2 regions of the Ramlibacter sp. G4-7 genome follow, and region 1 is predicted to be linked to the other one. Evidence: predicted binding sites of a transcription regulator. Region 1 holds the regulator's gene; the other holds the start of a gene.
The links. Region 1 encodes FNR, which switches genes on or off when oxygen is low (the NO sensors DNR and NnrR bind a similar motif). Its sites were predicted from a motif close to TTGATNNNNATCAA; they were not measured.
Positions count from the first base shown of each region.

Region 2: the regulator FNR is predicted to act here: its motif matches at 2,614-2,627, upstream of AC3EGR_RS23895 (universal stress protein).

Region 1 covers NZ_JBYNTT010000002.1:304,507-311,436, forward strand. Annotated here, with positions in the region: gene AC3EGR_RS04395 (FMN-binding negative transcriptional regulator) at 1-352, shown strand, start outside; gene AC3EGR_RS04400 (hypothetical protein) at 349-555, shown strand; gene tadA (tRNA adenosine(34) deaminase TadA) at 552-1,940, shown strand; gene AC3EGR_RS04410 (LD-carboxypeptidase) at 1,937-2,857, shown strand; gene AC3EGR_RS04415 (hypothetical protein) at 2,910-3,254, opposite strand; gene AC3EGR_RS04420 (universal stress protein) at 3,435-3,884, opposite strand; gene AC3EGR_RS04425 (response regulator) at 4,083-4,469, shown strand; gene fnr (fumarate/nitrate reduction transcriptional regulator Fnr) at 4,490-5,275, shown strand; gene AC3EGR_RS04435 (chaperone modulator CbpM) at 5,366-5,734, shown strand; gene AC3EGR_RS04440 (ribose-phosphate pyrophosphokinase) at 5,745-6,635, opposite strand; gene AC3EGR_RS04445 (hypothetical protein) at 6,815-6,930, shown strand, end outside.
Region 2 covers NZ_JBYNTT010000026.1:3,396-10,325, forward strand. Annotated here, with positions in the region: gene glgP (alpha-glucan family phosphorylase) at 1-656, opposite strand, end outside; gene AC3EGR_RS23875 (chaperone modulator CbpM) at 653-1,033, opposite strand; gene AC3EGR_RS23880 (DnaJ C-terminal domain-containing protein) at 1,017-1,943, opposite strand; gene AC3EGR_RS23885 (hypothetical protein) at 1,952-2,125, opposite strand; gene AC3EGR_RS23890 (ElaB/YgaM/YqjD family protein) at 2,253-2,573, shown strand; gene AC3EGR_RS23895 (universal stress protein) at 2,686-3,129, shown strand; tRNA gene AC3EGR_RS23900 (tRNA-Arg) at 3,215-3,290, shown strand; gene AC3EGR_RS23905 (xanthine dehydrogenase family protein molybdopterin-binding subunit) at 3,315-5,417, opposite strand; gene AC3EGR_RS23910 ((2Fe-2S)-binding protein) at 5,414-5,887, opposite strand; gene AC3EGR_RS23915 (TetR family transcriptional regulator) at 5,963-6,652, shown strand; gene AC3EGR_RS23920 (TRAP transporter small permease) at 6,760-6,930, shown strand, end outside.

The DNA.
Region 1 (6,930 bases):
GGACCGCTCCCGCGTCCCGAGCTGGAACTACCTGGCCGTGCACTGCAAGGTCCGCGCGCAGCTGGTGGAGGACGGCGAGGGCAAGGATGGCCTCCTGAAGAAGCTCATTGGCGACCACGAGCCCTCATACGTGCAACAGTGGCGTGACCTCGGCGCCGAGTACCAGCAGAAGATGCTGGCCGGCATCGTCGGCTTCCGGCTCGACGTGGTGGAATGGGCGTGCAAGCTCAAGCTCAACCAGCACCGGCCGGAGGCGCACGCGAAGATGCGCTCGGAATACGCGGCCGGCGGCGAGCAGGAGCGCGCACTCGGCGCCTGGATGGCGCGGCTGGGGATGGAGGGCAAGCAATGAGGGCTGTGTTCAGTATCGTGGGGTTGCTGGTCGTGCTGGCGATCGTCGGCGTGCTGGTGAAGAAGCAGGTGAGCGCGGGCGTGGCGCCCACGGCCAGCGGCGCACCGGCCGCGGCGACGCCGCAGCAGCAGGTGCAGCAGTTCCAGAAGGCTGCGGAAAGCGCCATGCAGCAGGCGCGTCCCATGCCCGAAGAGCCCAAGTGACCGGGGCCGCCGAGCGCGACGCGCACTTCATGCGCGAGGCGCTCGCGCAGGCGCAGCGCGCGCTGGCGGCCGGCGAGGTGCCGGTCGGCGCCGTGATCGTGCACGGGGACCGCGTCGTGGGCCGCGGCCACAACGCGCCCGTGGGCAGCCACGATCCCACGGCGCACGCCGAGATCCGCGCGCTGCGCGAGGCGGCCCAGGCCCTGGGCAACTACCGCCTCGACGGCTGTGAGCTGTTCGTGACCCTGGAGCCCTGCGCCATGTGCAGCGGCGCCATGCTCCACGCCCGGCTCGCCCGCGTCGTGTACGGGGCGGCCGACCCCAAGACCGGCGCCGCGGGCTCTACCCTGGACCTGTTCGCGCAGGGGCGCCTGAACCACCAGACCGCGATCGCAGGCGGCGTTCTCGGCGCCGAATGCGGTGCGCTGCTCACCGAGTTCTTCCGCCGCCGCCGGCAGGAGACGCGGGCGAAGGCCCAACCCCTGCGCGACGACGCGCTCCGTACGCCGGAGGAGCGCTTCCGTGGCCTGCCGGACTACCCGTGGGCGCCGCACTACGTGAACGACCTGCCGTCGCTGGCCGGCTTGCGCATGCACTACCTGGACGAGGGTCCGCGCGAGGCACCGGTGACCTGGCTGTGCCTGCATGGCAACCCGGCCTGGAGCTATCTGTACCGCCGCATGGTGCCCGTCTTCCTCGCGGACCGCGGCCGCGTGGTCGCCCCCGACCTGGTCGGCTTCGGCAAGAGCGACAAGCCCAAGCGCGAAAGCGCGCACGGCTTCGAATGGCACCGGCAGGTGCTGCTCGAGTTCGTGGAGCGCCTGGACCTGCGCGGCATCGTCCTGGTGGTGCAGGACTGGGGCGGGCTGCTCGGGCTCACGCTGCCGATGGAAGACCCGGCGCGCTACCGCGGCCTGCTGGTGATGAACACGGCGCTCGGAACCGGCGACGCGCCGCTGCCCCCTGGTTTCCTTGCCTGGCGCGAGATGTGCGCGAAGAACCCGGACTTCGGTGTCGGGCGGCTGTTCGCGCGCGGCAACCCGCACCTGCGGCCGCAGGAGTGTGCCGCATACGACGCACCGTTCCCGGACGCCGGCCACCGCGCGGCGCTGCGCGCCTTTCCTGCCATGGTGCCCGACCATCCCGAAGCCGACGGCGCCGCCGTCTCGCGGCAGGCGCGCAACTTCCTCGCCACGCGCTGGGAAGGCCGCACGATGATGGCGATCGGCGCGCAGGACCCGGTGCTCGGCGTGCCCGTGATGCAGGCGCTGCGCGCGCAGATCCGCAACTGTCCTGAGCCCTTGCTGCTGCCGCACGCCGGCCACTTCGTGCAGGAGCACGGCGAGCAGATCGCCCGCTCGGCGGTGGGATACTTCCGGGCGTGACGCAACGCATCTACATCTTTTCCCCCTCGAGCGCCGTGCGCAACAAGGCCGCCGTGCGGCGCGGCATCGCGCGCCTGAAGGCACTCGGACACGAGGTCGAACTCGACCCGTCCGTGTTCTCCACGCACATGCGCTTCGCCGGGGACGACGCCACGCGCCTGGGCGCCATCGAGCGTGCCACCGCCAGCGGCGCCGACATCGCCATCATCACCCGCGGAGGCTACGGCCTGACGCGCCTGCTGCCCGCCATCCCGTACAAGAAGGTCGCCAAGGCGATCGACCGGGGCATGAAATTCGTCGGCCTGAGCGATTTCACCGCCTTCCAGAACGCGGTGCTGGTCGAAACGGGCCGCGTGACCTGGTCGGGGCCGGCCGTGGGCGAGGACTTCGGCGTCGAGGCCGAACCCGACGAGATCATGCAGGCCTGCTTCGAGGACCTCGCGAGCGGGCAGGGCGAGGGAGCGGGCTGGCAGTTGCCGGCCGCCGAGGGCTTCGCGCGTCCGATGCAGGCCAAGGGGGTGCTGTGGGGCGGCAACCTGGCGATCGTCTCCGCGCTCGCCGGCACGCCCTGGCTTCCCCAGGTCAAGGGCGGCATCCTGTTCCTGGAGGATGTGCACGAGCATCCCTACCGCGTCGAGCGCATGCTGACGCAGCTCCTGTACACCGGCGTGCTGCAGAAGCAGAAGGCGATCGTGCTCGGACACTTCACCAACTGGGTGCCGGTGCCGCACGACAAGGGCTTCAAGCTCAAGACGGTGATCGACTGGCTGCGCACGCAGGTCAAGGCTCCCGTCCTGACCGGGCTGCCCTTCGGCCACGTGCCGACCAAGGTGTGCCTGCCGGTCGGTGCCGAGGTGACGCTCGCCGCGGAAGGGCGCGACGCCCTGCTGTTCTGGGGCCACGCGCACGCGCACTGAGGCATGAAAAAAGCGCGGCGATGCCGCGCTGGTCGTCGGGCGCCGGAGGCCCTCAGTTCATCAGGGGGCTGGGGCGCGAGGTCAGGCTGCCGGGAAGCAGGCCCTGGAACATGCGCGTCACGCGCTGCACCTGCTGGCGGGCCCCCATCTCACCGTGCACGGTCGCCAGGGTGGCGAGCAGGTCGCCGCGCAGGTACCAGAGCGCCTGGACGTCGCTGGCATAGCGCACCCGGCGCGTCACGTTGGCGAATTGCCGGCCGCCGGCTTGCGTGAGCAGCGCCAGCATCGCTTCGCGGATGTCCTCGGTGCCCGAATCGAGCACGGACTCGCTCGGATCCAGGGGGTTGCCCAGGAGGCCATAGATGCTTTGCCGCAGAGTGCCTTTGAACCAGCGCATGTTGTTCCCACCGACTTGTATTGGCCTGTGACCGGTCCTGCCAAAGGTATGCCGGGCGGCCGGGGCTGACAAGCCTGGCAAGGTGACGGACTTCACGGAAGGCCGCCGGGCAAGGCGACCTATTCGTAACCGAAGGTCAACAATACGACCTAAGCGTGCGTTTGCCTGGCGGGTGTCGGCTCAGGCCGGCGGCGGGTCGCTGCGGACGGCCAGGACGGGCACCGGCGCCATGCGCAGAACCTGCTCCGCCCCGCTTCCCAGCAGGACCCGGCTCACACCGCGGCGACCGTGGGTGCCGACGACCACCAGGTCGGCCTCCCAGGACCGCGCCTCCGCCGCGATGTCTTCGCCGATGCGCGCCCCCGGGGCGTCCAGCAACTTCGTGTCCGCGGGCACGCCGGCGGCCCGGGCGATCTCCAGGGCGTCGGCCAGCACCTTGGCGGCCCCCTTCTTGCCGACATCCAGCAAGTCCACCACCGGCCCGTAGCCGGTGCTGATGAAAGCCATCGGATCGAGCACGTGCACCAGCCGCACGCGGCCGCCGCCCTCGCGCGCCAGCTGCAAGCCGGCGACCAGGGCCTTGTTCGAGGTGTCGCTGCCGTCCACCGGCACGAGGATGCGCTTGTACATGGCTTGCCTTCCGTTCGCATTGAGATCCCCCATGGTGGGACGACGCAGCGCGCGACCGCTTGATGCGGATCAAGCCAGGCGGCTAGGACGATTCCTAGGGACCCTAGTCCCGCGCGCCGCGGCGATTCGGACTCCTCCGAGCCAGCGATTCAGCCGGCTCCGATGTCGCGAATCCGGCCGGATGCCCATAGTGCAGGCATGACCCCGAACGGCTGCATCAAGGTGTTCCTCGCCGACGATTCGCTGCAGATCCGCGAGCGCGTCAACGCGCTGCTCGGGGCGGCCGACATCGCCATCGTGGGCGAGGCCGCCACGCCGGAGAGCTGCATCGCCGGCATCCTGCGTTGCCACCCCGACGTCGTCGTGCTGGACGTGCAGCTGGAAGGCGGCAGCGGATTGCAGGTGCTCAAGGCCGTGCGCCTGGCGGACCCGCAGGTCGCCTTCGTCGTCTTCAGCAACAACTCCGCCCCGGCCTACCGCAAGCGCTACCTGGGCGAGGGCGCCGTGAGCTTCCTGGACAAGAGCACCGAATTCGACCAGCTGGCCCGTGCCGTGGAAACGGCAGGGCGGCACGCGGTCCATTGAACAAGCCAGAAGGAGGGAACATGACCACCGCCACCGCTTCCGTCGCCACCATCCACTTCATCGACCGGGCGCACGCCGGCGACGCCGCCTGCACGCCGGCGCCGCTGGTGACGCAGTGCTCCAGCTGCCACCTGAAGGACCTGTGCCTGCCCTGCGGCCTGACGGGCAGCGACGTCGAGCGGCTGGACGGCCTGAGGTTCGCGCGCCGCCGGATCAAGGAGGGCCAGGCGCTGTACCACGAGGGCGACCGTTTCCAGTGCATGTACGCGGTGCGCAGCGGCACCTTCAAGTCCACCCTGAACCTGAAGGACGGGCGCGAGCAGGTCACCGGCTTCCAGATGGCCGGCGAGCTGCTCGGGTTCGATGGCCTGGCCTCGGGCAAGCACGCCAGCAGCGCCGTGGCGCTGGAGGATGCCGAGATCTGCGCGATCCCCTACGCCCACCTGAGCGAACTGGCCGCCACCAGCGTCGACCTGCAGCACGTGATCTCCCGTCTCATGAGCCGCGAGATCGTGCGCGAGCACAGCCTGATGATGCTGCTCGGGTCGATGAACGCCGAAGAGCGCCTGGCCGCCTTCCTCCTCAACATCTCGCAACGGATGAAGGCCCGCGGCTACTCCGCGAGCGAATTCCACCTGCGCATGTCGCGGGCGGAGATCGGCAGCTACCTGGGCATGAAACTGGAGACCGTCAGCCGCACTTTCTCCGCCTTCGCCCAGCAGCGCCTGCTGGAAGTGGACAAGAAGCACGTGCGGATCACGGACCTGGCGGGCCTGCAGCGCGCGTTCGACCTGCGTGTCCAGTGATCGGGGCGGCCCCCTGGATGGCGCGGCACGGCGTAAGCTGTGCCGGTGCGCGCGCGGCCTTGCGCGCCACTCCTGCGAAGGAGGCCTGCCATGGCCACTGAAATTCCCGACCTGACCTGGCTCGACCCGCTGCGCCGCATCGGCCAGGATGAACTCGCGCTGATCTGCAGCATGAGCACGGCGCAGCTGGACGAACTGGTGGAATACGGCTCGCTGGTGCCGGCGATGGGGGGGCCCGGCAGCCGGGAGTACAGTGCTGCCTGCGTGCCCCCGCTGCTCGAGGCGGCGCGCCTGCACTCCCATTACGACCTGGACCTGTTCACCGTCAGCCTGCTCCTGGGCTATCTGCAGCGCATCGCGCAGCTGGAGCATCAATTGCGCGCGCTCAACGTGCACGTCCCGCACCCGCACACCCTGCCGCGTGAGGGGCCTACGCCCTGGCGCGAGCCGCACGCCTGACGCGCGCGTTTCAGGCGGACAGCTGCCCGCGGAGGGCTTCGGCCAGCAGCGGGGCCACCGCGATGGCATTGGTCGCGTGCGGCACCGTGTCGCAGCTGGCAATGCGCGCGATGCCGGCGCGGTGCAGCATGTCGACCCCCGGGGGATCGAGCAAGGCATGCACGCCCACGCACCAGGGCCGGGCCCAGCCCGCCTCCCGCAGCACCTTCGCCGCGGTCGCCATGGTGTGGCCGCTGGAGATGATGTCGTCCACCAGCACCGGGGTGCGACCGTCGTGCGCGGCGCCTTCGGGCAGCGTCACCTGCACGTCCCGGTCGCCGCGGCGGACCTTGCTCATGACGACGTGCGGCGCGCCCAGCCGGCGCGCCACGTCCGCGACCCACTGCTCGCTCTCGCTGTCGGGGCCGACCAGGATCGGCCGCTCCACTTCGCGCCGCACCCAGGCGGCGATCGCCGGCGCCGCGGCGACCACGCGGGTGGGAATCGTGTAGATCGCGTCCAGGCTGGGCAGGCGGTGCAGGTGCGGGTCGATGGTGAGCAGGAAATCGACCGTCGAGGACAGCAGTCGCGCGTAGCTGCGCGAGGTGATCGCCTCGCCCGCCCGGAAACGCTCGTCCTGCCGCATGTAGGGTAGGTAGGGCGCCACCAGGCCCAGCTCGCGCGCGCCCAGCTCCCGTGCGGCGTCGGCGGCGAACAGCAGCGGCAGCGTCTTGTCATCGGGCCGATCGAGGTGCGCCACCAGCAGCACGCGGCGGCCGTCGACGCCGGTGCGCAGCCGCACGACACCTTCGCCGTCGGGGAAGCGGTGCAGCTCGAGCGTGCTGGCGCCGCAATGCAGTTGCTGCGCGAGTGTTTCGGCCAGCCTTTCCGCGCCGGGCAGGGCCAGGATGATGGTGTCCATGCGTCGTCTCCGCGCGCCACCCTGGGTGGGCGGCGCCGCAGGCGCAAGGTTACGCCAGTTCGCGGAAGCGACCGGGGGCGCGGCCGAAGTCTGCAAGCACAAGCCGGGAAGCCTGCCTCGGCAGGCGGGGAATTGCGTTTTCACACGTCGCCTTCGCGCGCAGCGCCTATCGTTGCGTGATGAACAAGAAACCCTGGATGGCGCTGCTCGCGCTCGCCCTGTCGCTTCCCTTGCTTGCGCACTCCGCGGGCGCGCTCGGACCCGCCGCGCTGCAGGGCCGCCATGCCGCGCTGGC
Region 2 (6,930 bases), on a different contig from region 1:
GTGTGCGTGGTGAAGACGCAGCGCGCCGCGACCGCTGCCGCCGAGTCCCGCATCGTCTCGTGATCGCCGCGGGCGCGCCGCACGCGCAGCAGCTCCAGCGCCAGGAAGGCCGCATGGCCCTCGTTCAGGTGGTACGTGGCGACCTCGATGCCGAGCGCCGCGAGCATCCGCACGCCGCCCACGCCGAGCACCAGTTCCTGGCGCAGGCGATAGCCCTCGTCACCTCCGTACAACCGATCGGTCAACCCGCGGTCCCCGTCGTCGTTTTCCGGCAGGCCCGCGTCGAGCAGCAGCACGCGGACTCCTTCGTCGTCCGTGCAGCCCGGACTGCGGACGACGTATTCCCACGCGACGATCCAGACGTCGCGCTGCCCGATGCGCACGCGCACCTTCGCGTCGAGCCGGCGCGCGAAGCGCTCGGGCTGCCACGGGTCGGCGCTTTCCACCTGCGCGCCGTCCACGATCTGCTGGCGGAAGTAGCCTGCACGGCTGAGGAGCGTCACCCCGATCATCGGCAAGCGCAGGTCGGCGGCGCTGCGCAGGTGGTCCCCGGCGAGCACCCCGAGGCCGCCGCTGTAGGTGGGGATGTCCGGCTCCAGGGCGATCTCCATCGAGAAGTACGCCACCTGGGCGCCCTGCCCGGCCGGCTGCTTCACTGCGGCAGGTGTCCGTGCGGCTCGCGCCATCCACCCGGCCCCTCGCGCAAGTCCTGCACTCCGTGCACCCCGTGCGGCAGGTGCGCCTGCAGCCAGCGGACCTGCCGCTCGAGATCGTCGATGCGTCGCAGGAACCCGAACAGCAGGCCGGCGGTGAACAGGTCGAGGTCGTAGTCGGCGCGCAGGCGCACCGCGGCGCGCAGGGCGGGCACGCACGCAGCGTCGAACAGCCGCTCGCCGGCGATCGGCTGCAGGTTGCCGTATTCGACCAGCTCCTCGACTTCCGCATCGCTCAGCCCGCACAAGGCGCCGAGCTCGCGCTGGCCGACGGGCTGCGTCCCGTCGAAGCGGGTCCGGTCCTCAGGCGCGGGTGCCATGCGATTCCTCCCGGTCCACCAGCGCGCGCGGATCGAAGCGCGACACGCGGGCCAACTCCTCGAACAGCTCGCGCTCGCGCGGCGTGAGCGTGGCCGGCACCTGCAGGTGCGCTATTGCATACAGGTCGCCGCGCCCGCCATGCCCGGTGGCAAGGCCCCGACCGCGCAGGCGCAGCTTGCGTCCGCCCGGCGTGCCCGCGGGCACGGTCAGCAGCATCGGCCCGTCCAGCGTGGGCACCTCGACGTCGGCCCCGAGCGCCGCTTCCCACGGCGCCAGCGCGAGGTCGAAGTACAGATCGTGCCCGTCGACCCGGAACAGGGGATGCGGCGCCAGCGCGACGTGCAGGTAGATGTCGCCGGCCGGCCCACCGTGGCGACCGGCCCCGCCCTTGCCGCGCAGCCGCAGGCGCTGGCCGTCGGTCACGCCCGGCGGCACGGTGACCGCCAGCGTGCGCGTGCCGTCCTCGTGCGCGACGTCCAGGCTCACCGTGACCCCGCGGTGCGCCTCCTCCAGCCCGATGCGCACGCCCGCTTCGTAGTCGCGCCCGCGCAGCGGCACCGGCCCGGCACCGCGCGCATGCCGATGCCGGCCGGCTCCGAGCGCCGCCAGCAGGTCGGCCAGGTCCATGCCCTCGAACGCGTCGCCCGCGAACTGGTCCTGCCACTGCGGCGGCGGAGCGAACTCCTCGCCGGGGCGATGCGCACCCAGGCGGTCGTAGGCGGCCCGCTTCTCCGCATCCTTCAGGGTCGCGTAGGCCTCGCCCACCTCCTTGAAGCGCAGTTCGGCGTCGGGCTCCTTGGCGACGTCGGGATGGTGGCGGCGCGCGAGCTTGCGGTAGGCCTTGCGGATCGTGTCCGCGTCCGCTTCACGCGGCACGCCGAGGATCGCGTAGTAGTCCTTGTACTTCACTGCCTGCCTCAATCCAGTTCCGACGCATAGGGGAGTTCGATGAAGGCGGGCGTGGCCGCGTAGAGCGCGTTGACGGCGGCGCCGAGGCGGCCGGCTATCTCACGCGCGGCTGCGAGACGCCGGCCGCTCGCAAGGGTGGGATCGAGGTGCACCAGCACCTGCCTGCAGGAAGGGGTTGCCATGGCCGTGCTCCAGGGAAGCGATGGAAGCACCATAGCCGCAGGAACGGCACCGGCTTTGACGCACCGCAAGTGGCGCGCAGTCGACCCAGCCCAGACTGCAACCCGTGCCACCACGAAAGGAACTTCCATGAACGACGCCAGCGAAACCCCGGCGGCCGAGCAACTGCGACTCGCCCGCGACCTCCGCACCCTGGTCGACGACGCGGAGGCGCTGCTGCACCATGCCGTGCAGGATGCCGGCCAGGGCTACGCCGCAGCCCGCGCGCGACTGGAGCAGAGCCTCGCGCGCGCAAAGGCGCGGCTGGACGCCACCGAGCGCGCCGTCCGCGGCCAGGTGCGACAGAAAGGCGCCGCGGTGAACGAGTACGTGCACGAGAACCCCTGGCCTGCGATCGGCGCCGCTGCCGCTGCCGGGGCGCTGGTGGCCCTGCTGCTGGCGCGCCGCTGACGCCATCCGCCCACCGGGACGGCCGCCGGCGTGGGCCCGCTTGACCTTCATCAAGCGGGTCCGCGGGGCCGCTGCCTACGCTATCGGCTGCGGGCATCCGCAGGAGAACACCATGTACAAACGCATCCTGGTCCCCACCGACGGCTCCGAGCTGTCGAAGAAGGCCGTCCGCAGCGCGGTCGATTTCGCCTCCACCGTGGGAGCGGAAGTCGTCGCCCTGCACGTCGTGCCCCGCTACCGCAACTCCTATTTCGACGGCGGCGCGGCCGTGTCGCCGACCGAAGTGAAGGCCGTCGAGGATCGCTGGGCCGAACACGGACAGGCCCTGGCGGACGAGGTCGGCCAGTCGGCGCAGCAGGCGGGCGTGAAGGCCAAGGCCATCACCGTGCGCTCGGACCTGGTGGCCGAAGCGATCCTTTCGGCCGCCCGCAAGAACAAGTGCGACCTGGTCGTGATGGCCTCGCATGGCCGCAAGGGCCTCAAGCGCCTGCTCCTGGGCAGCGAAACGCAGCACGTGCTGACCCACGGCGACATTCCCGTGCTGATCCTGCGCTGAACCGGCGGTGCCGGGTTCGCGCGCCTGGCGTCGGCCCCCGAGCGGCCCCGATGCCAGGCTGTGAGGCGATACAATAGCCCTGACTGCGGCTGTAGCTCAGTGGATAGAGTATTGGCCTCCGAAGCCAAGGGTCGTGGGTTCGATCCCCGCCAGCCGCGCCACCATTTCCCCCCGCCTGTCCTCCTTCACGCGCGCGCAAGCAGCTCCAGCATGCGCTCGCGGCTGAGCGGCAGGTCGAAGACGCGCTGTCCGATCGCGACGGACACGGCATTCGCGATCGCGGCCGCGGTCGGGCCCAGGGACGTTTCACCGACACCGAGGCTGGCGTTGCCGTGCGCGCCGACGAATTCCGTGGTGATCGCCGGCACGTCGCCGAAGCGCAGCACCGGATAGGCATCCCAGCCCGAGCGCACCGGGCCTGCCCCATCGAAGCGCACGGCCTCCAGGGTCGTCCAGCTCAGCGCCTGCAGGATGCCGCCCTCCACCTGGTTGCGCGCGCCATCGGGGTTGACGACGAGCCCCGCGTCGACGGCGCACCAGACGCGGCGAACGCGCACGCGCTCTTGCAGCACCACTTCGGCGACCACGGCGCACCAGGCGCCGCGCCCCTTGTAGCGCGCCAGGCCGATGCCGCGCGTGCACGCATCGCCCGCGGCGCCGGGGCCGCTCCAGGCGCACAGCGCGAGCACGTGGCGCAGGACGGCCGCCGCTCGCGGATCCTCGAGATGGCGCAGGCGGAACTGCGCCGGATCGCATCCTGCGCGCAAGGCGAGTTCGTCCATCATCCCTTCGATCGCGAACACGTTGGCGAAGGCGCCGAGCGCACGCAGCGCGGACGTGCGCAAGGGTGTGGTGGCGAGGGCCAGCGAGAGGCCGCGAGCGCCCACCTGGTACACGGGCTGCGCGTTGCGCGTGGCGCCGCCGCCGCGCTCCTGCGGAACTTCCCGATCCTGCTGGCGCTCGAGCGCCGGGTCCACCGCGGCGGCAGCCAGCAGATTGGGCGTGCCTCCCACGCCGGGCCGCATGTTGTGGCTGGTGCTGCGCACGTGCGTGTCCCAGCGGGCGATGCGCCCGTCCGGGCCCAGCGCCGCGCGGATGCGCACCGCCATGGGCGCGCCCAGCGGCGCCTCACGCAGTTCCTCCTCGCGCGACCACTGCACGCGCACCGGCGTGCCCGGCAAGGCGGTGGCCACGAGCGCCGCGTCGAGCGCCGCGTCATCGGCACCGTTGTGGCCGTAGCAGCCCGCGCCTGCGACGTGGTGCACGTGGATGCCGGCCGGCGTGCGCGCGAGCACCTGCGCGATCGCGTCGCGCAACGCGAAGATGCCCTGGCTGTGCGACCAGACCTGGAGCACCTCGTCTTGCTGCCACGCAAGCGCGCAGCTCAGGCCGATGGAAGCGTGGGCGAGGAAGGGACGCGTCCAGGTGCCTTCGACGTCGCCGCCGCTGTCCTGCGGCGCGGGCTCGAAGACGGTCTCCTGCACCGGTTGCCGCTGCAGCCAGGCGGGCACGTCCGCGCCGATGTCCTCGGCGGACGGAAGCTCCCACTGGACGCACGCATGCAGCACGTCCAGCCCTGCGCGGGCGCCGCGCTCCGTGGACGCGACACAGGCCAGGAAGTCGCCGCGCCGGACCCAGCGGGCGCCACGGGCACGCGCCGCGAAGCGCTCGGCGTCGAAGGACAGCAGGCGGGCACCGCGCGCGGGCAAGCGCAGCGCGGCCGCGTGCTGCATGCCAGGCAACTCCAGGTCCTGGAGGAAGGCGCCGCCGGCGAGCTTCGCCGCCAGGTCGATGCGCGCCAGCGGCGTCCCGACGCTGCCACCCGGCTGCGGGGGCGCGAGCCGGTCTTCCTCGCAGATGCGCTGCGCGAGCAAGCCCAGCCCTTCCCGCCAGTAGCTCCAGCCGGTGCCGCGGCCTCGATGCTGCACCTCGCCTGCGCGCACCTCCAGCGTGGCAGGGGACACCTCCAGCGCCGCGCTCGCTGCCTGCAGCAGACGCCAGCGCATCACGCTGCCCAGCGTGCACATCACCGGCCCCGACTCTTCCAGCGACCTGCTGCCGACGGTGAAGCCCTCGTCGGGCCAGCAGTGCGTGGAGGCCGAACGCATGTCGACCTGCGAAGGCGCGACGCCGAGGCCGTCCGAGACCAGTTGCGCGAGCGCGGTGAGGATGCCTTGCCCCAGTTCCACCTTGCCGGTGCGCACCGTCACGCGGCCGGGCGTCTCGAAGGCGAGCCACAGCGAGGGATCGGGCTGGGAGGCGAGCGCGGACGGCAGTTCTAGGCTCACCTGCCCGCTCCGCGCGTGGCGTGCCACGCCGCTTCCACCGCCGCCAGGATCCGCGGATGTGCGCCGCAGCGGCACAGGTGGTCCTGCAGCGCCGCGGCGATGTCCTCGCGCGACGCCTGCGGCGCGGCGCGCAGGAACGCGAGCGCGCGCATGAGGATGCCACTGAGGCAGAAGCCGCACTGGCCCGCCTGCAGGCGTTCGAACTCGGCCAGCAGCGCGCGCCCGTGCGTGCTCGTTGCGAGCGCCTCCGCCGTCGTCACGCTGCGGGACTGCAGGTTTCCCATCTCGACCTGGCAGGCATGCTGCGGCGTGCCGTCCACCAGGACGACGCAGGCACCGCATTGACCCTGGCCGCAGCCCAGGCGCGTGGCTTTCAGCTGGAGTGCGTCGCGCAGGTGTTCGGCGAGCGTGCAGCGCTCGTCGGCCGCTGCCTCGCACGGCGCGCCGTTGACTTCGAATCGGACGTTCATGCTGGCCGCCATTTTGCGGCGCGATGCCGCATGCGCCTCTTGGTGGCGACACCGATGCCGCCCTATACTGCCGCCATGAACGAACTGGTACATTTGAAGCCGGGCAAGGCACGTTCGCTCAAACCGGCCGCCAAGGAGACCACGCGCACCAACGACCCGGAGCGCACGAAGGCGAACATCCTGGACGTGGCCGCCGGGGAGTTCGGCGAGAAGGGCCTCGCGGGCGCACGCATCGACGAGATCGCCGCGCTGACGCAGACCAGCAAGCGGATGATCTACTACTACTTCGGCAGCAAGGAGGGCCTGTACCTCGCCGTGCTGGAGGAGTCGTACCGCAAGGTGCGCGAGATCGAGTCCGAACTGCACCTGGAAGACCTGGAGCCCGAGCAGGCCCTGCGCCGCCTGGTGGCCTTCACCTTCGACCACCACCTCACCCACGAGAACTACATCCGCCTCGTGATGACCGAGAACATCAACCGCGGGCAGTACATCGGGCAGTCCAAGCGCATCCAGGAACTGAACGTCACCGCCATCGCGGCCATCCGGCGCCTGTACCAGCGCGGCGTCAAGACGGGCGTCTTCCGCCCGGGCCTGGACCCCGTGGACATCCATGCGTCGATCTCGGCGCTGAGCTTCTTCAACGTCTCGAACCGCCACACCTTCGGCGTGATCTTCAAGCTCGACACCCGCTCGAACGTCTACATCGCCCACCGCCGCGAGAGCGTGATCGAGATGATCGTGCGCTTCATGCGCGCCGACGGATGAGCGTGGCTGCGGGTTTACCCGCAGCACAAAACTAACCAGTCCGTACAAAATCCGGGCTGCATTTCGCGCCCCCTCGTCCCGTCCCCCGCGCCCAAGGAGACCAGCCTATGTTGCAGACCCTCATCGACCGGTTGTGCCGGCTGCTCACCGCCATCATGGTGGTCTTCCTCGCACTGATGGTCCTGATGGTCTTCGGCAACGTGGTGCTGCGCTACGGCTTCAACAGCGGCATCACCGTGTCCGAGGAACTCTCGCGCTGGCTGTTCGTCTGGATGACG